Regions from separate parts of the Shewanella baltica genome, predicted to be linked through region 3. Evidence: predicted binding sites of a transcription regulator. Region 3 holds the regulator's gene; each other region holds the start of a gene.
The links. The regulator sigma-54, encoded in region 3, starts transcription at its own class of promoters, with help from an activator protein. The targets are predictions, from matches to a motif close to GTTGGCACGNNNNTNGNNT.

Region 1 (8,254 bases), 2.5 Mb from region 3:
TTGGCTTAAAGTCTCACGCACCTGACGCCTTGCGGTCGATGAATCGTCCACAATCAAGATTTTTCTGCCTGGCATTTCATGGACTAAGGTTTCATCGAGCACACCTTCAGATAAACTAATATCGTAGTGAATGATCTCCGCCAGTACTTTCTCTACGTCGATAATCGACACTAATTGCGATTTGCCTTGATGTTCGATGCGGGTAATTGCCGTCAGATAATTATTGCGCCCCGCCGTTTTCGGCGGCGGCATGATATCGCTCCATGTCATGTTGATAATGTGCTCAACCTTGCCGACTAAGAAGCCCTGCACGCTGCGGTTATATTCTGTGATGATCATATTAGCATCATCATCTGGCGGCACAGGTTTAAACCCAATAGCCGAACGTAAATCGATCACAGGGATAGAAATGCCGCGAATATTAGCAACACCATAAATATGAGGATGACTCCCAGGCATGGCATTAAGGGGAGGAAGCTTAACCACTTCTTTGACTTTAAAGACGTTGATGGCAAATAACTGCGTGGAATTAATGCTAAAGAGCAACAACTCGAGGCGGTTCTCACCCACGAGTTTGGTACGCTGATCTACGGTTGCAAGTACGTTTGCCATAATGCTGCTTCTCTACTCTTGAGGAAAATCCTTTCCTCACATGCGACGGATTAGCTCAAATTATAGCGGTAAACTCCCATGAAGAACCATGCCGAGGTGCTATTTTATCTAAAAATTACAACCACTCTCGCAAAATCATGCCGCTAACTTGATTTACTCAACCCCCGAATATCAATGGCGCTGTCGGCTCATGTCTGTGCTCAAGCGGCGAAATAGCCAAAACATTTGGCTTTGGCATAAGTATGAATATTAGTAAAAGCACGAATATTCAATCCATTCACAACGAACATTCAATTTGCGTCAGCGGCGCTGCCACCTAACGCTGCACTTTCTGGGCAAGCACCATGCCCGCAAGATCCAAGGCATTTCTGTCGCAGACTATCTCAAACCCAGCTTGACGCAACACAACTAACCACTCGCGGTGATTAAAGCGATTTTGCTGTGGATGCTCAAATAGGCGTCGACTCAGTGGATTACAAATCGCAGCGCGATATAAATCCTCTACCACAAAGTAACCGTTTGGTTTCAGTACTCGTGCAACGTCCTTGATGGCCGCCTGCCAATCTGGAATATGGTGGAATACGGCAAAATCAAACACCATATCGAACTCGCCATCGGCAAAGGGAAGACAAGAGGCGTCGGCAACCGAGAAACTCAGCCCTTTCAAACCTTGTGGCCGAGCTTGCCAGCGAGATTGCGCCGCTGCGACCATTTCAGGGTCGATATCCACGGCCGTGATATGTCCTGCGCCAAAATGCTCGCGGATCAACTGAATACCATTACCAAACCCACAACCAATTTCTAATGCACGCTCGCAGCGGGCCATAGGTTTAGGCATCATAGACGTAAGCAAAGGCGCTTCGACATGATTTTGTAGCCAAAAACGTATTGGATGCTGAACGAGCTTTTTCTCAAATGGATTTAATTTCATGCCATCCTCTAAATATGGGTAAACTATTGTTGAATAATTTTACTGATCGAACTGCCACTATGGTACGTAATGATAGGAACATAAGTTCACCAGAGGCCACGATGAAATTACCTCTTTTTCCACTACCCATTTGTTTATTGCCCGAAGGTTACACACAACTGCGGGTATTTGAACCTAGATATAAGCGTTTAGTCGCCGAATCGTTAAAGTCAGGCGAAGGCTTTGGCTTATGTATGCTCGAAGAGGATGGCAAAACCATTCAGCCCATAGGTACCTTAGTGCATATTATTGATTTTGAAACCCTACCCGATGGACTATTAGGGATCAGCATTCAAGGTTCAAAGCGCTTTAAAGTCAATGAAATCAGTATCGAAGACGATGGATTAAAGCGCGGTGATGTTAGCTTTATCGACAACTGGCCTGCGACACGTATTGCGACCGATGAGCGTTACTTGAGCCAAATGTTACAAAATATCCTCAAGGAATATCCACAACATCTCAAGCACTATCAAGCGGAACAATTTGAAGACATTGCTTGGGTCTGCCAACGCTGGCTAGAAATATTGCCCGTGCAAGCCTCAGAAAAGTACAACTGCATTAATACCTTAGATCATATTATGACCCGAGACCTATTGCGGGCCGTGATAAAATAATCCTGTGAATGATCCTTTATTTAAGCCACTCCGTATTGATTGACAGTTTGACAGTAAAACTGGGCTCAGAAGTGAAACAAGCCTCTCAATTTTGTCGTTACTGATCTCAAACTTAGCACTAACGACTGGGATAAGAGCGAAAATAATGGAAAATATTCAATCACAAAGCAGGCAAAATCGGTATCATGGCCCTATCACGTCTCTGACTCATTCGGCTATGGATAACGACATTCCCGCTCTCAAAACCTGCGAGCCTCAAGCGGATACTTTGATCACGTTTATGCTACAAGTAGCTGACAAACGGGACAGAGCCGCCTTTGGGCATTTATTCCAGCATTTTATGCCCAAGATCCGCGCCTTTGGTTTACAAAGACTGAATCAACAAGGCTTAGCCATGGATTTAGTTCAAGAAACCATGACCAGCGTGTGGACTAAGGCCCATCTGTACAATGCAGAGAAAGGCTCAGTGACGACTTGGGTATTTACCATAATGCGTAATCAGTGTTTCGATATGCTGAGACGAGTACAACACAATAAAGAAGATACCTTTGGCGATGATATTTGGCCGCTGTGCGATGCGACCATGGCTCAAGACACACTCACTGATCATAAATTGACGGCGAAACTCCTCCAACATCTTGATGCCCTTCCCCTAGCACAAAGACAAGTCGTGCAAGGTATCTACATGCAAGAACTCACTCAACAAGAGCTAGCCGATGCCCTCAAGGTGCCAATAGGCACCATAAAGTCACGATTAAGACTCGGGCTAGAAAAGTTGAAAAGTTTCTTGGAGACACACAATGATTAAGCATCATCCCCAACAAGATTTACTCGTGAGCCATGCGAATGGGGTCTTACCTTTATCGATGGCCATCGCGGTATCAGCACATTGCGCATTGTGTGAGACGTGTCGTGAGCAACTAGCCCTGTTAACCGAGCAAGCTGCCAATTCGGCATTAAATCCAGATGGCGCTCATGCTCATGCTGCAAAGCATCATATAGACCAAGAGTCGATTCACACTGCGCATATTGATACTGGAAACACTCAAGCGACTAATGTACCAGTGATGGATATTGACGCTATGCTGGCGCAAATCATGGCCCAGCCTGCGGCAACGGATGTGCCTAATAATGCTCCTCTGGATGTTCAAGTAAAACAACAGCATTACACAGTGCCGTCGGTGTTTCGCCAGCATTTGGCCCGTCCTTGGCAAATCTTAGGCAAAGTCAGTCGTATGCGTTTTGATGTCGATGAAATGAACACCCGCGCGAGCTTGTTACACATAGATGCGCAAGGTGAAATCCCCCAACATACCCATAAGGGCTATGAGTTAACCCTATTGTTAGCGGGAGCGTTTTCGGATATTAACGGTGACTATGTGCCAGGTGATTTTATTGTGCTCGATAGCCAACATCACCACTCACCTAAAACCGTTGACGGTTGCTTATGCTACACAGTGTTAGATGCGCCGCTGCATTTTACCAAAGGCCTAAGCAAGTTGCTTAACCCCATAGGTGAACTGATTTATTAAGCCTGTAGCCAGTGCTTTAACATGACTTATTTACTCCGTTTTAAAATGAGTCCGCTGCTAAATTTTCAATTACTGAATCTTCAGTTACTAAATTTTCAGTTACTAAATGACGGCCATTAATCCCATTGAAATAACCTATTTCTGTGGGATTTTTTATTCTATTTGCATGAGTTTTTTATTCAGTTTGCTAGAATTTTTAATTCAATTGGCTAACAGTAGCCACATCCTATTCGCCTAAAAAGCCGTAATATGGACACTCAGCATTGCAGCTAAATACAAGATAATGACATGTTCCATGCTAAGCTTTATGCTTTAAATCAAATGAATAGCCAGAAACAATTCACGTTAACTCAACATCAATCAACAAATAATCACATTGAATAAAAATTAAACTTGCATAAGCTATTTTTATTGATATACTGCACGTCGTTTTGAGAAACACCTTGTTGTTTACCTTTTTAAACCAGCCTGACTATTAGCAATCAGAGTTCGGTCCTCATAAAGAAAGCCTACTACAAGCAAAACCCCATAAGCTCAAGCATTCGATACCACTAAAATCATGTGGTTATGTCTGTGAACTTACTGTTCTCCACACTGTCATAGTATTGTCATTAAGCTATGGTCAACTGGCAGAATCAAGTTAGTCCATTGGCATAATCGACAGCATGTATTATTTATCGATTAAGCATCTCTTGATTAATGAATCAAAGATGGGGTAACCTCGATACTCAATAGAACGAATCTTTCGCAAATTGCTAAGGATATTTTATAGTTACAACTATCTCACCTATGGGTGAATTAACAAAAAGGAGTGTGGCATATGTCATACAAAATTAATGGACATGAAATTACAGTGAACTTCCCTGTAGATTCAATCTCAGTAAATAAAACCTCAATTGCTTTTACCGATCGTCAAGGTAAAAACAGACAGACTTTTTCAAAGCGTACAGAAGCCATCAGCTTTATGAAATGGTTATTGTCCGCAAACAAATAAGTCAAAAAATAAATTAGACGATAAGTTAGAAATAAGTACTGTAATACCCCGTTTGCTCAAGTGTATTTAATCGGTTTCCATTCTCTTCGCAGTACCGAGCACTTAAGTAAACTGATAGCCGAATGTCACGAACACGCTATCCTTTTTTACGTCATCATGACGAATACATTTGGTTCAGGCTGTATCTCTCTCACACAGATACCTGCCGAACCAAATGAGTCAAATCCAGCTTAGCTCACCTACTTCCACTGCAGCATCCGCTAATATTCATCCCCATGAATACTGTACAGCACCTCACCTATGCCAAAACCCAATACCCAAATCGCCATGCAAAGCTTGATAAGCCAGATCAAAGCGACAATTCCGCTCAATTTAACGGAAGCACAACTGTGCCAAGGACAATGTTTAGGTTGTTCGAAAAAAATGCTGGAAATGTTAGATGCTGAAATCAGCTATTGGCAGTTTAGCGATGTAATACCTAGCCTAAAAGATTTAAAAAACCTCGAGAATATAGGCCAACGTACCTATAAAATCCTTAAGCGAAACCATCTACTATCTTAAGAAACTATCTACTGTCTTAAGAAACCATCTGCCGTCTTAAAAAAGCGGTCTTAATCTATTGCGCTGGTTATATTACTATTCTTTGAAAATTCTCATACTCCAGAAAATTTACGCTGATAACGCGGCAACATGGTCTCATTCCCTAATATTCCGCCTTGATGCAAATACATCACATGACCTAATTCACTACGCTGTAAGTAATCCTCAAGCACAATAAAACCTAAGGGATCGTAGAGTAGTTCAAATTGAATACCTGAGGCACAAACGCGCTGCCACATGGCATAAAATTCTGGGTAGAGTTTACCAAAGTGATATTTTTTGCCGACATTCACTATCTGTGGATGCTCGAGAGTATTTGGATTAAGCATAGAGAATTGCAAACGTAAATAATCATCGCCGCCCACCACGGCGCAAGTCACGATGCGAATCGCCGTTTGCTGACGAATAAAGTACTGATTTAAAAATAACGCCGTCGTCCCCGTCCCCGACGGTAAAAATACTGTTAAATCGACTAAATCATTCGCCTGCGCAAATTGCACTATTTCTTGCGCCAGTCTATTTACCCCGTATTCAGCGTAGGAACAGCGACCGCCCTCTGGGATAAAAAGCGCCGTAGGTTCATTCGCGAGTATCTGAGTCTCGATATACTCTTGGCAACTCAGTCGCGCACCACCCGTTTGCAAAGCAGGTTCACAACTAACATTGTGGCCAGATAAAACCTGAGGTTCACCCTGCGACTGAGTAAACGCCAGCTTTTGCGCCATTAACTCACTTAAGTCGATAATATTGGCGCCATTTGCCAATGCCGCAGCGTAATTCCCCGTGGGATGCTTAACAATCTGGCTGGCAATATGGTCAACATAAAAATCACACTGCCAGCCTTTCATCTTGGCCAATGTAGATAGGGAATACAAAGAGTTTGCTAAGGGTGAGCCATGACCTATCACCTTGTTGATGCCTGCAAACTCATGATCTAAAAAGTAGCCGAATTTACGCGCTTTATTGCCGCTAAACGCTGGATGCAATAAATCATCACGTTTTAGAAATATTTCTCGACCAGCAAAGGCAAAAATATCGACGGGGTAATTTGCAAACATCAGGCTACTCAAACGATTAAATACTCAGGCTTTTAAGCCATTGGATGGAATGGCTAGTGTAACGCCGCCTTTGCTCTTCTGCTCTTAAGAAATTAGCAATTTAGCGAAGAATTAGTAAAAATCACAAATGAAGCTTAAACAGGTGGATGTAAGACATTGATTTTTGAAAATAAAATAATTGGCACGTTTCTCGCTTAGTCATTGGCATATATTCAGTTTATCAAAGCTAACGGCATTCATTACAGCTAACGATAAAGGCTAAAAAAGTAACATAAGGAGTTTTCAATGGCAGTATTACGCTTAATATTCAACATCGCTTGGTTTGTACTCGGCGGATTTGTGATGGGACTCGCTTGGTGGCTCGCAGGTATTCTGTGTTTTATCAGCATTATTGGTATTCCCTTTGGCCGTGCCTGCTTTGTTATCGGCGAAATGACCTTCTGGCCCTTCGGTCAAGAACAAATCAACCGTCGCCACTTAACCGGTCGTGATGATTTAGGTACGGGTGTCCTAGGCATGATGGGAAACATTATTTGGTTCTTGCTGTTTGGGATCTGGTTAGCCATAGGCCACTTGGTCCATGCCTTAGCCTGTTTTGTGACTATTATCGGTATTCCCTTTGGGATACAGCATCTTAAATTGGCGTTACTCAGCCTAACCCCGATCGGCCAAACTGTAGTGGCTAAAGCCTAATCGATAGTGAGTTAACCGCCTTAGCGCTGTTCATTCTCAGTTATTTACTGTCGAGAGTGGATAGCGCTTTTTTATCCCATGCTGAAAATATCGCCTCGTTGAAGGTCATTTCTTCCTCCAGTAAATCGTTGCAACTATATTGAGTATGGGCATATTGAGCATGGGCATATTGAGCATGGGCAGGTTCATCATCCTCTTGAACCTCTGCTTGCGGCTTAGTCGGCGCAACAATAGCCAACAGATAATGTGCCAGTTTTGCAGGGGCATCTATGGCCGCATCATGGCCGCAATAAGCTAATACGATCAAATTAGTGCGAAAGTGCAGTGCTAAGGCTTTGCTCGATGCAATGCTCACCAACGCATCACGGTCGCCACAGAGTACACTTATCGGCACTTCCACGGTCAATGGGCATTGATATCGGAAAGCCGCCCACAGTTGCCGCCAGGCGTTACGGATAGTTGGCGACGATTGGCGGCGAAACTCACTCCATTCGGCAATTAAACCGCAGTCTCGCCGATGACGAAAACTGGTTAAACGCACTATCGTCGACTCGATGGGATGTAAAGCTTTACCCCGAGCCCGCAAGAAAAACGCCTTTAATGCATTGAGTGGATTAAATCTTTGATACCACGCCGATAAATTAGCCGCACTGCTGTTTAGTACAAATACATGCCTTATCTGCCAAGGTCGCTGGCGCGCCATTTCTAGCGCTAACATACCGCCCATAGACAAACCGAGAAGGTAAATGGCTTCTCCATTTTGCACCTGCTCATCCAATTGCTGCCACACGGCATGGGCATAGTCAGCAATCTTAAGCGGACTGGCCTCGGTTGATAGCGTTCCGTTGCCCGGCAAATCAGGTGTCAGTACTCGCAATCCCTTTTGTCGCAGTCGTTGATCGAAACCATTCCAGTGGCGTTGATCACGCATTAATCCCCGCAGTAACACCCAAGTTGTCATGACTGTGGCTCCCGATACCAATACTGCCGCGCGCACTCGGTTAGCTCAGACAAACGTTCAGGCGTTAACTGTTCTAACGATTGGGCGTAGGCAGCTTCCATTATAAATTGCATCAGCACTGTGTGCCTGCGTAAAATCCTGTGGTGCCGATGTGTTTTTTGCGGATTGAAAAAGCCTGCAAAATTAAAGATTTGTCTGGGATTTTTCTTTATCCAAGCCC
Region 2 (8,254 bases), 920 kb from region 3:
ATGACCGATGGACAAAACCGTTTGATCTTAGAAGTGGTTCCCCATTCCGGTGCGGGCGAGTTGCAGGGCTTAACGGGCACTATGGCCATCAGTATCGAAAATGGTCAGCATTTTTATGAGTTCCAGTTTGGCTTTGAAGCCAGCGCTGAGCCAGCATTTTAACGCGACTTCAGGCATGATTTTTTAGGCATGATTGTTTCTGAAAATATAGTTTCAGGCACTATTGCTTAAGGTGTTATCGCTTAAGGTACTATCGCTTCCAGCATTAGCCTGATGTCGTTCAATTTTCCTACCTTGATTTCGTTTTCTCAAACCTAGTCTTATCTACGTGGCCTAGAAAACCTTGTTTGATTAAATCTAATAATGGACATAAAAAAACCAGCCTAGGCTTAATGCCGTTCACTTAAGAGTGAACGGCATTTTTCTTTGGTCTAACCGGAAACTTGTTTTTGCTCATTTTAAGGACTCTTGGATAAGCTCTTTCCCGTTTACCATCCAACTTAAATTGCCGTGCATTGCGTTCTATATCCAATACGTCTCTCGGGACATTCCCCGGCGTTTGTGATGGCAGTTGCGTCAACTTGAAGATGATATAACTCGCCGCATCCCTAAAACTCAGTTGATTAGGATGGACCGATGGTAAGCTTTTAGCCAACAGCAACATCTTATATCTAATGAGATTATAGGCCAGTAGCACGCCCCACAGCTCTTGAATCACCAGCTCCGGTAGTTGACTGCGTAGCGTAAAACGACTCTCCAACAGATGTTGTTTCATCTCTCTGTAGCCCAGTTTGATTTCCCATCGATGGGCATATAAGTCGACGATGTCTTCGCTGGGGTAACGCATCGGGTCAGTCAACGAGGTCAAAATGGCGACTGACTTACCTTTCACTGTCTTAGTGAGTAAACGCGCTTCAAGGGTATCAGGGAGCTGCGGCCATTTCTTTCTGGCTTGAGGCGTGGTGGTGAGTTTCACCCACTGGTCATGTTTTCCCAATGTTCGAACCACCTCATATTGAGTGCCTTTCTTCAATGGCAACAACCAGTGGCTATCAGGTTGTGCTTGCTGCCAAGCATGTAACAGGCCGAGCGAGTAAAATCCTCGGTCAAATAGGGTTAGACTGTGATTGGGAATGCTAGGAATGAGCTGAGATGCTAAGTTCATTTCATTTTCGGCAACCGAATCAAAGGCGCTGTTGACCAACAAATGGCTACTTAATTCCATCAAGCAAACCATGCGAATTTGCGGATAAGCCGCTTCGCCTGAAGCGTTTGCGGTACGCGCAAAGGCGGCTTGATTTTGGACACTATCGGGTGTCCGCCACACTACACCGTCAACACCATACAAGTTAAGACCGCACCAATGTGGGTGTTCAGCTCTCGCGTGCCAGGTATTGGCGCTGCGACTAAACACTTCTCGAATAACCTCACTGCCTAATCGTTTACGCGCCTGAGTCACGGCGCTGCGTGCAACATAATCAATCTCTTGCGGCAAAACAATGTCGAGTTTGTTGATGAGTGACCGCACAGACTCCCCTCGGAACAAAGCCATGCCGATAACGGCCCAAATCATCGCGTCCATCGGCAATTTACGCCGTCTTAATGTCGCCACACCCTGAGAGTCCAAACAAGATTGAATTAACTCAGGTTCTAACACATCAGCTAAGCAGGTGAATTCGGTTAGGCGGATAATATGAGTGCGGGCGAGTGCTTCTGAGAGTTGCATAAAAAAATCCGATGACATGAGGTCATCGGATTTTGATCTTTTCAGCGAGATCGTCAAGCGATCTGTCTTAACTGATCGGCATTAAGCCTAGGCTGGTTTTTTGTTATTACTCTTTCTTATCAATCGAGTTCAAAAGTTGAGGCAAGATTAACGCCTTTTACTTAACTCTGACTGTTAAAGCGCTACTTTTGAAAGCTAGTTTCAGAAAGTGCAGTTACAGAAAGTGCAGTTACAGAAAGTGCAGCTTTAGCTAGCGTTAAGAGGCTTTTTTTACGACTTTGATTTTATCGACAACCTTTTTCACATCGTCGGTATTCTCGGCAATTTTCAGCGCTAACTGACGTTCGGCATCGCTAGCAACTTCACCTTTTAAGGTGACGATACCATTAGCGACATCCACATTAATCTGGGTGCCGGAAACATCGGTTGAAAACAGTAAACGGGTTTTGACGACTGTGGCAACCTTAGAATCGGTCAAAGTCGCGACAACTTCACTGGTGCCTTCTTTCTCATTCATTACAGTGAGTTGGTTATCGACATCTTTTACGCCGTCTAAACTTTTGATCAGTTCAGTGGCAAGAGCTTTATCGACACTGCTTTCCACTTTACCCGTTAACGTCACGTTTCCGTCTTTAACATCCGTTATAATGTCAAAGGAATTGAGGTTAGTGTTGAGCAGTAAAGTGGTTTCAGCTTTACCATCGATCCACGCATCCTTAGCCCCGTCCTTCCAATCTTGAGCCGCTGCGACATTTAAACTGATTGAACCGACAAGTAAGGTCGCTAGTACTGATGCTGTTGTGGTTTTCATAATCATATCCTCCGTTGTTTTCTCGATGTTAGATAATGCGTGAATCGTGCCAATATAGTTAAGGTGTTGATTTTAAGGTTTTTATGTGCTGTTTTTGATATTTTGACAGAAGGAGTCTTTTGTTTAAGTCGGTCTTTTTTACCGACAAAATGTAATTTTTTCTGGCAAGCAGAGTCATCTTTAAAGCATAAAAAACCGCACGACTGTGTGCGGTAAAGTGTGTGCGAAATAGTGTGTGGAGTTGCGCGGTGCGTTAAAGCTGGATATTGCCAGGTAAAGAGGCTCATACTGATGCGCACTGATACAAACTGATGTAACAAGTGCAAAGGATTAACCAGAATTGAGCGAACTCATACCATCGCAACTGATTTGCAACCAAGCGGCACCTTCTGCGAGCTGATTGGCAAGCTGTGGCTGATGTGCTTGCCTTACCGCTTGTTTCATCTGGATTAACACTTGTTGTTCAATGGCGACAAGTGCGGCCATCGCCTGCGATATATGGCACTGATGCAGCAACTCTGTCGCTTGAGTGTAAGTGACTGGTATCGTATGACTCAGGCCATGAAGCGGCTCGCTAGCCAAAGGGCGCAGCTGTTCAAATCGCCTCAACATTCGCTGGTGGATATTCGCTTTAGTCGAAAAAATTCGCTTAAGGTTATAGTCTTCGACGTACGTCATCGCTTGGTTGTAAAATGTTAGCCCCTCTTGATTGAGCTTTATTATTTCATCAATCAAACTGATATCGGCACGGATATCAGTCTGATGTTGCACAACATTAGACTTCATTATGGGCCTCCTAATGCCAGTGTTCGGCACTGTCCTGTTTAACGGTTTGGATTAACTAATTGCGTTTCGTTCAGCTACCATGCATATTTTGTTCTCATTTTTAATGGTATGTTAACAGACTGATTTTTAGACTGATATTCTCGGTTCATTGCGCCATCTTCTTAGAATATCGGCAACTATTACCGCTGCTGTTGTTAAAATTTCACGACTGACATACAGTAGCCCTTTATACACAGGGAGTGGGATAGCATGGCTCGATTGACACTTTTTTATCACCTGCAGGATGTAAACGCCGAACAAGCCATCTTAGAACTCGCCGGCGCTGCCGACTTTAATAAACTACGCAGTGTCGATGATTTGCCTTGGATAGAACAGCTTGAGGCGAATCACGTCGATGTTGCCATTATTGAGCTGTCCAGCCTTAGCCGTGAGGATTATCTCGGGCTGCTGGACAATGCGGCCTTGTCCAATATCGAGTTTATTTTTCTCTCCGATGGTCAGCCGAACCCCAATCTTGATCAGTTAATGTCGCATTTTGCCGGTTATCATTTTCGCAAACCCTACGACATGACGTTAATCAGCGATATCTTCGCCGATTTTGCCCAGTATCTAGTCTCATCACCAATCCGGCCTCGGCCTTTTTCCAGCGAGCTAGACCAATATGGTTTACTTGTCGGTTCCTCTGCAGCTATGCATAAGCTGTATCGCACGATTCGCCGCGTCTCCGCGACCGACAGTAATGTGCTGATCATTGGTGAGAGCGGGGCGGGTAAAGAGCTGGTCGCCAATACCATACATCTTGCCAGCCCTAGGCTGAACGAGCCTTTTATCGCGATTAACTGCGGCGCCTTAAGCCCTGAATTGGTCGATAGCGAGTTGTTTGGCCACGTAAAAGGCGCATTCACTGGCGCTCATCGCGATCACAAAGGCGTATTTGAGCAGGCAGAAGGCGGAACCTTATTTCTCGATGAAGTCACCGAAATGCCAATTGAGCATCAAGTGAAGTTACTCAGAGTGCTTGAAAATAGTGAATATCGCCCCGTTGGCGGTGCCAAAGTGCAACTCGCCAATGTGCGGATTGTGGCGGCAACCAATCGCGATCCCATAGCGGCAATCGAGGCTGGGCAATTTCGCGAGGATTTATATTTCCGTTTGGCCCAGTTCCCTATCCGCGTTCCACCCTTAAGGGAGCGTGGCGATGATATTCTTGGGCTGGCGCAGCATTTTCTTGCCTATCGTAACGTGGCCGAAAAGCAGAATAAAAGCCTCGCTGATGACAGTGCGCAGATGATCGCTGCGTACCCTTGGTCGGGTAATGTGCGTGAATTAAAGCATGCCATTGAGCGAGCCTATATTCTGGCAGACCAAGAGATTTTACCCAGCCATTTACAGTTGCCACAGGCAAGTGAAATGGGGACATCTTGCGATGACCAAGTCGTTATCCCGCAGGGCATGCGTTTAGATGACTTAGAAAAAATCGCCATTTATCAAGCATTAGAAACGACTCAAGGTAATAAAACCGATACCGCTGAGCAACTGGGGATCAGCGTGAAAACCCTTTACAACAAGCTCAGCAAGTACGAGCAGCAAGTCGAAGCGGGTGAATCGGCGGTAGAATAGTTTTTTGCGCTCAAAAGCCGCAGATGTGAGTGAGTTTAACATCTCATTGAGCTTTATCCTGCGGCTTTAGCCATCTTAAGCGTACCGTTGATGTGGTTGCTAGCAAGGAGGTTTAAGCCAAGTGACATCGGCTCTTTGGGATTGGATTTCACTATGCTTGGCCACTGTTTGCAGCGTTAGGAGCGAGATTTGACGATAGTAAAGTTGATTACTTGTCAGGTTGGAAATGAACAAGAGCAAGATTTTTCTCAAAGCCAACAGATATGGAAAGCGTTGAGCAACTGCGTAGGTTTTAGAGGCCAGTTCGGTGGTTGGAGTCAACCCGAAAGGCAGGCGATTATTGTGGGTGTATGGCAATCACTCGAGGATGTTACGGCTTTCATGGGGTCAGTTCACGACGAGCTGTTCTCCAAAAGTGGTCAGCAAACAACTTATAAACAGTGTGATGTCCATTATTTTGAAAATATACTGAGTATCCCTTCGCTAACTCATCATCCTGCAGATCAAAATCACAATGTCATTCGGTTGGCTTATTGCCGAGGAGTGCAAGATGTCGAACGTTTTTTAAGTGACCAACGAACGATTTGGAACGCTCATCTTGGACAAGCAGAGGGCATGCTTGGCGGTTGTGTCGCCCGCAGTCTAAAACAGAGTGACTACTTCATCGTTATGACGCGCTGGGCGTCGAACCCAGCTCATGACAATTACGTAAAAACCGTTCTGCCAACCCTTAAAAAGCAAGTGTTACCTGAAAGCTATATTGAAAATATGTCGGGTTGTTTAGTGCAGGAAGAATGCTTATGGGAAGTCGTTCCTAGTAATGACTCAAGCGTGCCAGCAAGATGTATCACCCATCCTCTTCAGTTATTTCCTGATAAGGCACAAACACCTTAAGGGATGCGGGTTGGACTTCAATGGTGAGATCTGCGGGTTCAAAGATTTCGCCATCAATCACATATTTACACTTGGGCTGACTACTAATATTCACTTTTTTCGCATGGGCGTGGTGGACTTTGGTCGCGGTAGAAGGCGCGCTAGGTCGCTTTGAATGTGTGTCTTTATTACCTTCTTTTACCCATCCAGCAATGGCTAATTCGGCCAGACTAAGGAGCTTGTCTGTCGGCTCACTGCCGGCATCTAGCCAGGTAATATCGAGCAGGCCATCTGTCATATTTGGCTCGCCATCGCCTTGCGCTAATACGCTGGTAAACGGGGCAGCATTGGCAACAATGAGGCTATGGGTGGTCAATGTTGTGGGCTCGGCATCATCTAAGCTGAGCTGTATGGTTAAAGTGATATCGGCATTGACGGCGCGCCATAAACCATCGAGGTAGGCAAACTGGCCGAGGGCATTTTTACGTTCACGGTTGGCCGATTCAATCATCTGCTGTTCAAAGCCTATCCCCACAAGTAACAAGACTAATTGTTCATTACAACGAGCTGTATCAATGGCTTGGTAATGCCCTTGGATAATATTGTCCAGCGCCTGAGAGACAGGAATGAGCTTACTGCCTAAACCAAATAGCGCGTGGCTGAGGGCGTTAGTCGTGCCTAACGGAATGATCCCTAAGGCGATATCAGTGTTCACTATTTCCGATGCTACCTCTGTCACTGTGCCATCGCCACCACAGGCAATAATGATATCTGCGCCGCTACTACGGGCTTTTTTGGCGAAGGTGTTTGCGCTGATATTTTCGGTAGTGAGTTTTAACGTTAGGTCAAAATAGGCTTTTAGTTCATCTTGGATTTGCTCGCCATATTGTTGCCATTTGCCGCCGCCAGAGACTGGGTTGGCGATAATCCACGCCACTTTATGGATGTTGATTTTGCCTTGCTTGAGCATGTGTTCAAGGGCGCGTAATTGCCATTTGTTTAAGCCCGCGGTTTTGCGGACCTGCTTAATTTGTTGTAATACTTCGGCGAAGTTGCGCTGTTTATCTTTACAGACTAAATAGGCGGCGAGCACCAGTACTGAGCGGCCACGCCCCATAGCACAGTGGATCAGCACCTGTTTATTGGCGCGCACTTGGCGATGCAACCAGTTAACGGCTTGATTGAGCTGAGCGCTGGTCGGCACGCTATGGTCGAGGATGGGAATGTTTAAATACTCGATATGATCTTCAAACTGCGACCAATCTAAGCCATCAAATTCGGCGGTCACATCAAGAATTGCGGTGATCTTATTGGCTTTGATTTTCTCCAGATCCGCAGAAAATAATCGGCAGCCGAGATACAACTGCTCATCTATCTTTTGCATCGACGGCACTGAGTCGCGTTTTCTCGCCCAATGGTTATACAGCCGGCAGCCCAATAGAAACGGAATAAAGCCCCAGCGAATATACCAAGGGATAGTGCCATCTTGGCGCTTTCTAAAAATGCTAGCCAGATTAAACCAATAGGCTGAACCGACTAAAAACAGCGACAGGCTCGTCCAAGCCCAAATAAAGGTGAGCAGGGGAGACGTGCCCGTTACCGCAAAATAGGCTAGCAACACGGCACCTGCTAAGTAGAAATATTTGATGTGGATTTTGCTTAGCATACGCGCCCTCCAATGCTGTATTTTTGATTTAACCGCTGCATGTTAAACGGCTGACTGCATCGGTGAATCGCGTCGTTGAAACTAGGTTCTAACTTAAGTTTAAATTAGGTGCTAACTCAAAAGGGTGGCAGTAGACGAGTCTATTGCCACCCTAAAGTGAGGTTTGTTTAGCACTTAGTATCTTTAGCCTTAACGCCTTCTTTCACTTCTTCACAGGCATCTTCAATGGCATTACCTGTATCTGTCATCACTTCATCAATTTTTTCGCCGGCATCTTCGGCTTTGTTATCACTACAGGCGGTTAAACCTAAAGCGAGCAGTAATGCCAGTGAAGCGCTTGTCATCAGAGTAAATGGTTTCATATACATCTCCTTTTCTAAAAAAATTAAAGTCGCGGTGACTTGCCCTTGAGGGCATTAATCAGCAGTGAAATTACGAGTAACACAATAAATAAGAAGAAAATAATTTTTGCGATTCCCGCTGCCGCGCCAGCGATGCCCGTAAATCCAAACAGTCCGGCAATAACAGCGACAACTAGAAATACTAATGTCCAACCTAACATAATAACCTCCTGCCCTTGTCTTAATCCTTCGCATGACCGTTTGTGTCATTTGTAAGGTAACGGCTAATGGTTATTTCTAGATTGCGAACATAATGCCAACTTTGCATATTTTAATTAGTTTATTGATTTTAAATGAAATTTAATTGATTAGTTTTAAGTGGGCGCGAATGTACTAAACGTAGTACAGGCAATTTTTACCTAAGCTTCGGT
Region 3 (8,254 bases):
CGATTTTAAGGCGTTTTAAAATCAATGGAATACTCGCACCTGCAAGCCCAGCCACTGTCATGTTGATCAGCATGGCACTGCCAATTAATCCCGCCAGTGCCATATCATCCTTCCACAGCAACACGGCAACAAAGACTAAAATCGACCACATTAAGCCATTGAGAAAGCCAATCGATAATTCTTTACCGATAAGCCAACGGGCGTTGCTTTGGCCGATATGGCCTAAGGCAATACCGCGGATCACGAGCGCTAAGGTTTGATTACCAGCCACACCGCCCATGCTAGGGACAATTGTCATCAAGATAGCGATAGTGGCAAATTGCTCGATAGTGCCTTCAAACATATTGCTGACAGAGGAGGCGAGCAGTGCCGCGAACAAGTTAATCGTGAGCCAGAGTGAGCGACGTAGGGTACTTTTTAGCACAGGGCCAAAAGTATCCTCGTCATCGTCCATCCCCGCCATCCCCATCATGGAATGTTCGGCATCTTCGCGGATAACATCGACCACGTCATCGATTGTTATTCGTCCTAGCAGCTTGCCATCGCTATCAACAACGGGAGCTGATACCCAGTCATTGCGTTCGAATTTCTGCGCCACTTCACTGTCGGACATGCTCACAGGAATACTTTGGATATCGGGGTCCATGATGTTGCGAATTGTGGTGCTTGGCGCGCAAGTCAGTAGATCTGCCAGCCTGACACCGCCGAGCACTTTGTCCTGTTTATCGACGACATATAAGGTATCTGTGGTGTCTGGCAGGTTGCCCCTTTGGCGAAGATAGCGCAGCACCACATCGATATTTACATCGGGTCTTAAGGTGACGGTATCTGTGTTCATCAAGCTGCCGGCGGTTTCATCGGGATAGGATAAGGCCTGTTCTACCCGCTGGCGGTTTTGTTCCGTCATCGACTGCAGCACTTGCTTGTAAACGGCATCGGGAAGACTACGCAGAATATAGGCCAGATCATCGGTGTCCATGCTCGCCGTCGCTTTCGCAACTCGCTCAGGACTCATGCTGCGGATCAGCGGATCTTTGAGTTCCTCGCTTAACTCGTCGAGTATGTCGCCTATTTGTTCTTGATCGATAAGCTGCCACAGCACTTGTCTGGCGCTGGGTGGTGAGGATTCTAAGATCAGCGCGATATCTGAGGCGGCCATTTTTTGCAGCATGTTACGCACGTGCACAAACATGCCACTGCTAAGCGCTTGGTTTAACTGGTCGAGACTATGTCCGGTGTGATCGTTTTCTGAATTATCTACGGGCATTTGTCCTCCATAGTTGTCCGCCACTGTGCGGCAAATTGGTTCGAGAGTGCGCTGCTTGGCGCAGGGCTGAGACTTAGCGGTGACTTCGCGATAACTATGCTTCAGTCACAGATAGAGCGCTCTGGCATAGGTCATGCGTTTTACGCATAGATTAAGGCGGCTAAAACTAAGGTGAGTCAGCGGTAATGCTCGCTAGTGTAATCGCCTATGGTTCGTGCCGTCGAGCGACAAATATGTCGCCAAGCTTTTGAAACGAGATGTGAACTGCACAAATAAGCAGTGCTAAGTGTGATGTGTACTGATCTGAGTGCCTGTGTGGAACACTGAGTATGAAATCAAACTAACAGGCTTCGTCAAACTTAGCGTCGATTAAGGCACAAATGGCATCCAGAGCGGGCTCAGCATCTGGGCCTTCGGCGATAAGTTTAATGGTTTTACCCATGCCAGTCTCAAGCATCAATAAGCCGAGCACGCTGGCGGCAGATGCCTGTTTATCGCCTTGTATTAAGGTGATGGTCGCATCAAACTCGGATGCCAGTACCACCAACTTAGTGGCGGCACGGGCATGTAATCCCAGTTTGTTACAGATGGTGATCTGACGTTCAAGCTTTGGCATTATTCAGCTCTCGATGGCGGGCATAAACTTTATGTTTACCGTTACTAAAGCGTTTAGCCAATTGCTCTGCGACGTAAACCGATCTGTGTTGCCCACCCGTGCAGCCAATCGCCACAGTTAAATAACTGCGATTGTTGCGCTCGAGATGTGGCAGCCAAGTTTCCAGCAAATTTTCGATTTGCCAGATGAACTTATTCACAAGTGGTTGACGATTTAAGAACTCAGCCACGGGCTCATCTAAGCCTGTCAATGGACGCAGCGCCAGTTCCCAGTGTGGGTTAGGCAGAAAGCGTACATCAAACATAAAGTCGGCTTCAGTTGGCATTCCGTGCTTAAAGCCAAAGGACTCGAAGTTAATCACTAACTCTTTATCGACGCTGCCGAGCAGAATTTGTCTCACTTGATCGCTTAAATCATAGATATTCAAATTCGACGTATCTATGTAGTGATCGACCAGTTTTGACATAGGCTCGAGCAGTTTCCCTTCCAGCTTTATCGCTTCTTGCAAAGAGACTTGGCTCTTCGACAAAGGATGCAAACGGCGGGTTTCGCTGTAACGCTTGAGCAGAATTTTATCGCTGGAATTGAGGAAGAAGCTGGTTAACTCAGTATCAGGAGGCAGGCTCGCCAGTTGCTTCACTAAGACCTTGTCCTGCTCAGGCATGTTACGCACGTCGACACTGATGGCGACGAGATCGTTACTGCCTTTGAGTTGCTCAAGCAAAGTGCCGATTAAGGGCAAGGGAAGGTTATCGACACAATAATAGCCGAGATCTTCGAGTACCCTTAGGGCGACAGATTTGCCTGAGCCTGAGCGGCCCGACACTATGACCAGTTTCATCCAGTGATTACCTGATAGAGTTCCGTTTCATCATGCGTCTTGCGTAATTGCTTTAATATTTGCTTGTCGCTCAGCTTTTCGGCCATGCAAGACAAGGTACTTAAGTGTTGCTGACATTGGTCAGCAGGCACCAGTAGTGCAAATAAAATATCAACAGGTTGCTTATCGATAGCATCGAATGCTATCGGCTCTTCACACTTAATGAGTATGGCAATGGGCTGATCTATATCGGCTAGTCGACCATGTGGAATGGCGATGCCGTTACCTATACCTGTGCTCCCCATCTTTTCGCGCGCCACTAGGCTTTCGAATATCTCTTGAGATGAGAGGGTCGGGTACTGGGCAGCGACTAAGTCGCTGATGAGTTCCAGTACCTTTTTCTTGCTGCCCGGAGTGGCGCAGGTAGTGCACTCCGGCCGCAGTATGGTACAAAGTTCCATTATTAGTGTTTTGTTAACTTCTCTTTGTGTTTAATAACCTGACGATCAAGCTTGTCAATCAGGGCGTCTATAGCGGCATACATGTCAGCATGCTCTGAAGTAGCAAAAACTTCACCACCGATAAGATTTATTCTCGCTTCGGCAATCTGTTGCATTTTCTCGACATTGAGCACAACGTGCACATTATTGATCTGTTCGAAATGGCGTTCAAGTTTTGAAAACTTTTCTTCTACATATGCGCGTAACGATTCGGTAATTTCGACATGGTGTCCACTCAGGTTTATTTGCATAGAAACGTCCTCCGATATCCACTGTAGGTTATAAACTTTTACGCTGATTAGAAGGCGGAATGAGCATAGCCTCTCGGTACTTCGCAATGGTTCTGCGGGCTACGTTGATCCCTTGTTCTGCCAGAAGTTGCGCCATCTTACTGTCGCTCAATGGTTTTTTCTGGTTTTCCGCTGCAACCAGTTTCTTAATGAAGGCTCTGATTGCTGTGGATGAGCACTCCCCACCATCGTCAGTACCGACGTGGCTAGAGAAGAAGTATTTTAGTTCAAAAAGTCCCTTAGGGGTATGCATGTATTTCTGTGTCGTCACTCGTGAGATGGTCGACTCATGCATTTCTACCGCTTCGGCAATATCGTTAAGCACCATAGGTTTCATGGCTTCTTCACCGTATTCAAAGAAACCTTGCTGATATTGGACGATACAGTTCGCCACCTTCAACAGGGTATCATTACGGCTCTCTAAACTCTTGATAAACCATTTAGCCTCTTGCAGATGACCACGAATAAATTGGCTATCGGCTTGGCTTTTAGTGCTGCGCGCCATCGAGGCATAATGTTGGTTTACATTGATTTTTGGCATGCAGTCAGGATTCAGCTCAACCACCCAGCGGCCATTTTTCTTCGACACTGACACATCTGGGATGACGTATTCGTCATCGTTGGGCGTAATCAATAAACCTGGGCGGGGATTGAGGGTTTGGATAAGCGCGATGCCGTCTCTTAACTCATCCTCTTTTAATTTAGTCTTACGCATCAACAATCTAAAATCGCGGGTGGCGATCAGATCTAAATGATCTTTGATCAGCATGCGGGCGTTTTCTAGGTTGGGCGTGTCAGCGGCGAAATGCGACAGTTGGATCAACAGGCACTCGCTTAAATCGCGGGCGGCAACACCAATGGGATCAAAATGTTGAATGCGCTTGAGTACGGCTTCGACTTCGTCGAGCTCGACCTCCGAATTGCCCATGGCTTCGAGGATTTCGTCAGTGCTTTGGGTGAGATAGCCTTGATCGTCGATGGCATCAATAATGGCGGTGGCAATGGCTAAATCGGTTTCAGAAAACGGCGTGAGGTTTTTTTGCCATTCTAAGTGTTCATACAAGCCTTCACTGGTCTCACCTTGGAAGGGCATATCGTCTTCACGACTGCCGCCGGGGCCAGAATTGGGTGAGGCGGTGAACACTTCATCCCATGTGGTGTCCATGGGGAGTTCGTCGGGCATGGACTCTTTCGTGAGCGACTCTGCCGTGTCTATGGTGGAGCTGTCTTTTTCTGGCGGCAGGGTGCTAGATTCACTGAAATCCGTATCGGATAGCGTTTGGTTTACAGGGTCTTTAGTGGCGTCGAATTGATCCTCTTCCAGCTCGAGAAGGGGATTAGAATCTAAGGCTTGCTGGATCTCTTGCTGCAGTTCTAATGACGACAGTTGCAACAGACGTATGGCCTGTTGTAATTGTGGCGTCATGGTTAACTGTTGACCCAGTTTGAGCTGGAGTGACGCTTTCATGTTACCGCTGATCCCTACGTTATTATTGTTGGATGAGGTCGCTTGTTATCATCTTGAGTGGAGTCCAATGTTGGCATAAATTGCCTGCATTGGCTCCGCTTGATTAACTATAGCCTGAATTGTTCACCTAAGTACACAGCCCTAACTTGCTGATTGTCTAAGATCTCTGCGGGTGTTCCTTCGGCAATCAAGTTTCCGTGACTCACGATATAGGCATGTTCACACACATCTAATGTCTCACGGACATTGTGGTCTGTGATCAACACGCCAAGGCCACGACTTTTGAGCTGTTCGATAATCTTTTTAATGTCGATAACCGAAATCGGATCGACACCAGCAAAGGGTTCATCGAGCAAAATGAACTTAGGATTTGCTGCTAACGCCCGCGCAATTTCGACACGGCGACGTTCACCGCCCGACAATGACATGCCTTGGCTGTCACGGATATGGGTGATGTGGAACTCTTCAAGCAGATGTTCTAGCTCTTCTTCCCTTTGCTCTTTTTTCAGTTCTTTACGCGTTTGCAGCACGGCCATGATGTTGTCATGGACGGTCAGTTTACGGAAGATACTGGCTTCCTGCGGCAAGTAACCTATGCCTTTGCGGGCACGCAGGTGCATAGGATCTGCGGTTAAATCATCATCGTCGATAAAGATATGGCCTTTATCGCTTTTAACCAGACCAACGACCATGTAAAAGGTTGTGGTTTTACCCGCGCCGTTCGGGCCGAGTAGGCCAACGACTTGACCGGTTTTTACCGTCAGACTAACGTCTTTAACCACTTGGCGACTCTTGTAACTCTTCGCCAGATTTTGTGCTCTTAGGGTGATTTGGGTCATTTAGAGTCCTGCTTTTTCACAGGTTTATCTGCTGGCGCGTCTGGTTTGGCATCATCTTGATAGCTTTCTGGCTGAATAATCGTTATCACGCGATCGTCACCACTGCCGGTGCTCTCAGCAATCAATTTTTGCTGGATGATGTTGTAGCGGATCAAATTACCCGTCACTTGGCTGCCCGCTTGATCTAACGAGGCTTTGCCTTTAAGTGTCAGGGTGCGGCTCGCCATATCGTAACGAATTTCTTTCGCGCTCGCCGAGGCTGGACGGCCATCGTCTAATACTTGGCTGTACGTCGCAGGGTTGCCAGTGGCCACTAAAATTTTGCTATTTTCACCTTCGGCAGAAAATGCACGCAGTTGATCTGCATGGATTTTAATCGAACCTTGGGTGACTTCAACCGGACCAAAGAAGATGATCTGGTTGTTCTTGATATCTGCCGTTTGGCTCACAGCCTTGATTTTGACTTCCTGTTTCAGGTCGTCAACTTTAGCAAAGGCGCTCATGCTCATTATTAGCATTAGGCTGGCAAGTAATACGTTATTTTGCTTCATATGTTCCTACTACCTGACTGGTCAATTGCACTTCTTGCGCGTTGAGGTCGGCATAAAGGCCTTGGCCTTGAATATTAAAATCTTTCCCTGTGACGTAAATGGTGCGGTCAGAGGTCATTATCATCGTATTGAGATCGAGTTCCAGATAACTGGTGGACAAGGTCTGGATCGGTTCTTCTGGGCTAATGGCATCAATAATAACATTGTTTTCTAATACAACCTTGCCCGTTTCCTTGTTTAGCTTGCCCTGATCTGCTCTGAGTTGCCATTGTGCTTTACCTTGGTCTGGATAAACAAGATAAACAGGTTGAGTAAAGTAAGTTTGATTCGTTGAATCATAATGTTCCATGTGTTTCGCCGTCACACGGCTATTGACTAGCCCTTGTTCATTGAACTCAACACTGCGCAGATCTTCAACGATGAAATCTGGGGTATTTTGATCTTTTACTCTGTTATCGGTATCACCGCTGTGTTTGTTCTGCACTTGCCAATAAAGCACTAATGCAGTTCCAAAAAAAGCGATAATCGCGAGTGTCACACGACTCATATACTCATTCCATGGGCCGAAGTGAATTTATTTTGACTGAGTAGCAATAGATCTGTGAGTTCACGCAAGGCACCGTGGCCGCCATTGAGCGTAGTCACAAAGTGGGCGTGCTGACGAACATAGGGATGACCATCGGCTACGCTGACTGCTAAACCGACGACATTCATCACTGGCAGATCGACAATATCATCACCGATATACGCCACTTCTTCTGGGGTAACACCATAGAGTGCGAGCAATGCTTCATAGGGCTCGAACTTATTGTCTACGCCTTGGTAAATATGGGTTACGCCAAGCGCCGTCATACGGTTTTCAACGATTTTGGATTGACGTCCAGTGATAACGGCAAGATTAAAGCCGCTGGTGAGTATCGAGCGCACGCCATAGCCGTCGCGAGTGTGGAAGGCTTTTAGCTCTTCGCCGCTATTGCTTAGGTAAATACGACCATCTGAAAACACCCCGTCGACGTCACAGATCAACAGTTTAATCTTTTGCGCGCGTTGCCACACATCATCACTGATTGGGCCGTAAAATCCTTGCTGTGGCATTAAATGACTCCTGCTTTAACCATGTCTAGCATGTTAAGAGCGCCGATTGGATGGCGGTCTTTATCGATAACAATTAATCCGTTGATGTTTTTTGAGTCCATCACTTGCAGCGCTTGGGCGGCCAACACACCGTCTGTGATGGTCACGCAGTTACGGGTCATCACATCGGCGATGGGCGTAGTGCGTAGATTCACTTCGGCATCGATAACGCGGCGTAAATCACCATCGGTGAAGATACCAACCAGCTTGCGCTGATCATCGATAATCGCCGTCATGCCTAAGCCTTTTTTGGAGATTTCGTACAGGGCTTCTGTGATGCAAATATCGTGGTTAACGAGCGGTAAGTCATCACCGCTATGCATGACATCGCAGACTTTTAACAATAACTTACGCCCTAAAGCGCCGCCAGGATGGGACATAGCAAAGTCATCACGGGTAAAGCCTTTCGCTTGTAGTAGCGCAATGGCAATCGCATCGCCCATTACTAAGGTCGCGGTAGTACTTGACGTTGGCGCGAGTCCCAGTGGGCAAGCCTCTTCGGGTACTTCAATACATAAATGTACTTTAGATAAGCGCGCCATGTTCGATTCGGGTTTACCTGTTACCGCGATAACGGGCACGCCCATACGTTGGATGACGGGCATTAAGGTGAGTATTTCGCTCGACTCACCGGAATTTGAAATCGCTAAAATCACATCGTTATCGGCTAATACACCGAGATCGCCGTGGCTGGCCTCACCCGGATGCACAAAAAATGCGGGCGTTCCTGTGCTGGCGAGGGTGGCAGAAATCTTATTGCCGATATGGC

Region 1: the regulator sigma-54 is predicted to act here: its motif matches at 6,558-6,576, upstream of DYH48_RS06915 (YccF domain-containing protein).
Region 2: the regulator sigma-54 is predicted to act here: its motif matches at 2,573-2,591, upstream of DYH48_RS14145 (BON domain-containing protein).

What each region holds. Positions count from the first base shown of each region.
Region 1 is NZ_UGYM01000002.1:1,543,445-1,551,698, reverse strand. It holds gene DYH48_RS06955 (chemotaxis protein CheV) at 1-612, opposite strand, end outside; gene DYH48_RS06950 (class I SAM-dependent methyltransferase) at 929-1,543, opposite strand; gene DYH48_RS06945 (LON peptidase substrate-binding domain-containing protein) at 1,645-2,196, shown strand; gene DYH48_RS06940 (sigma-70 family RNA polymerase sigma factor) at 2,342-3,004, shown strand; gene DYH48_RS06935 (ChrR family anti-sigma-E factor) at 2,997-3,728, shown strand; gene DYH48_RS06930 (hypothetical protein) at 4,549-4,722, shown strand; gene DYH48_RS06925 (hypothetical protein) at 5,023-5,283, shown strand; gene DYH48_RS06920 (pyridoxal-phosphate dependent enzyme) at 5,376-6,380, opposite strand; gene DYH48_RS06915 (YccF domain-containing protein) at 6,666-7,073, shown strand; gene DYH48_RS06910 (alpha/beta fold hydrolase) at 7,114-8,034, opposite strand; gene DYH48_RS06905 (M14 family zinc carboxypeptidase) at 8,031-8,254, opposite strand, start outside.
Region 2 is NZ_UGYM01000002.1:3,112,319-3,120,572, reverse strand. It holds gene DYH48_RS14155 (DUF3224 domain-containing protein) at 1-162, shown strand, start outside; gene DYH48_RS14150 (IS4-like element ISSba6 family transposase) at 404-1,726, opposite strand; gene DYH48_RS14145 (BON domain-containing protein) at 1,983-2,537, opposite strand; gene DYH48_RS14140 (glutamyl-tRNA reductase) at 2,868-3,323, opposite strand; gene DYH48_RS14135 (sigma-54 interaction domain-containing protein) at 3,573-4,943, shown strand; gene DYH48_RS14130 (DUF4937 domain-containing protein) at 5,133-5,837, shown strand; gene DYH48_RS14125 (diacylglycerol kinase family protein) at 5,791-7,482, opposite strand; gene DYH48_RS14120 (hypothetical protein) at 7,650-7,844, opposite strand; gene DYH48_RS14115 (DUF1328 domain-containing protein) at 7,868-8,044, opposite strand.
Region 3 is NZ_UGYM01000002.1:4,033,680-4,041,933, reverse strand. It holds gene mgtE (magnesium transporter) at 1-1,267, opposite strand, end outside; gene DYH48_RS18110 (HPr family phosphocarrier protein) at 1,608-1,883, opposite strand; gene rapZ (RNase adapter RapZ) at 1,870-2,724, opposite strand; gene ptsN (PTS IIA-like nitrogen regulatory protein PtsN) at 2,721-3,164, opposite strand; gene hpf (ribosome hibernation promoting factor) at 3,167-3,454, opposite strand; gene DYH48_RS18090 (RNA polymerase factor sigma-54) at 3,483-4,961, opposite strand; gene lptB (LPS export ABC transporter ATP-binding protein) at 5,069-5,800, opposite strand; gene lptA (lipopolysaccharide transport periplasmic protein LptA) at 5,797-6,351, opposite strand; gene lptC (LPS export ABC transporter periplasmic protein LptC) at 6,338-6,898, opposite strand; gene kdsC (3-deoxy-manno-octulosonate-8-phosphatase KdsC) at 6,895-7,446, opposite strand; gene DYH48_RS18065 (KpsF/GutQ family sugar-phosphate isomerase) at 7,446-8,254, opposite strand, start outside.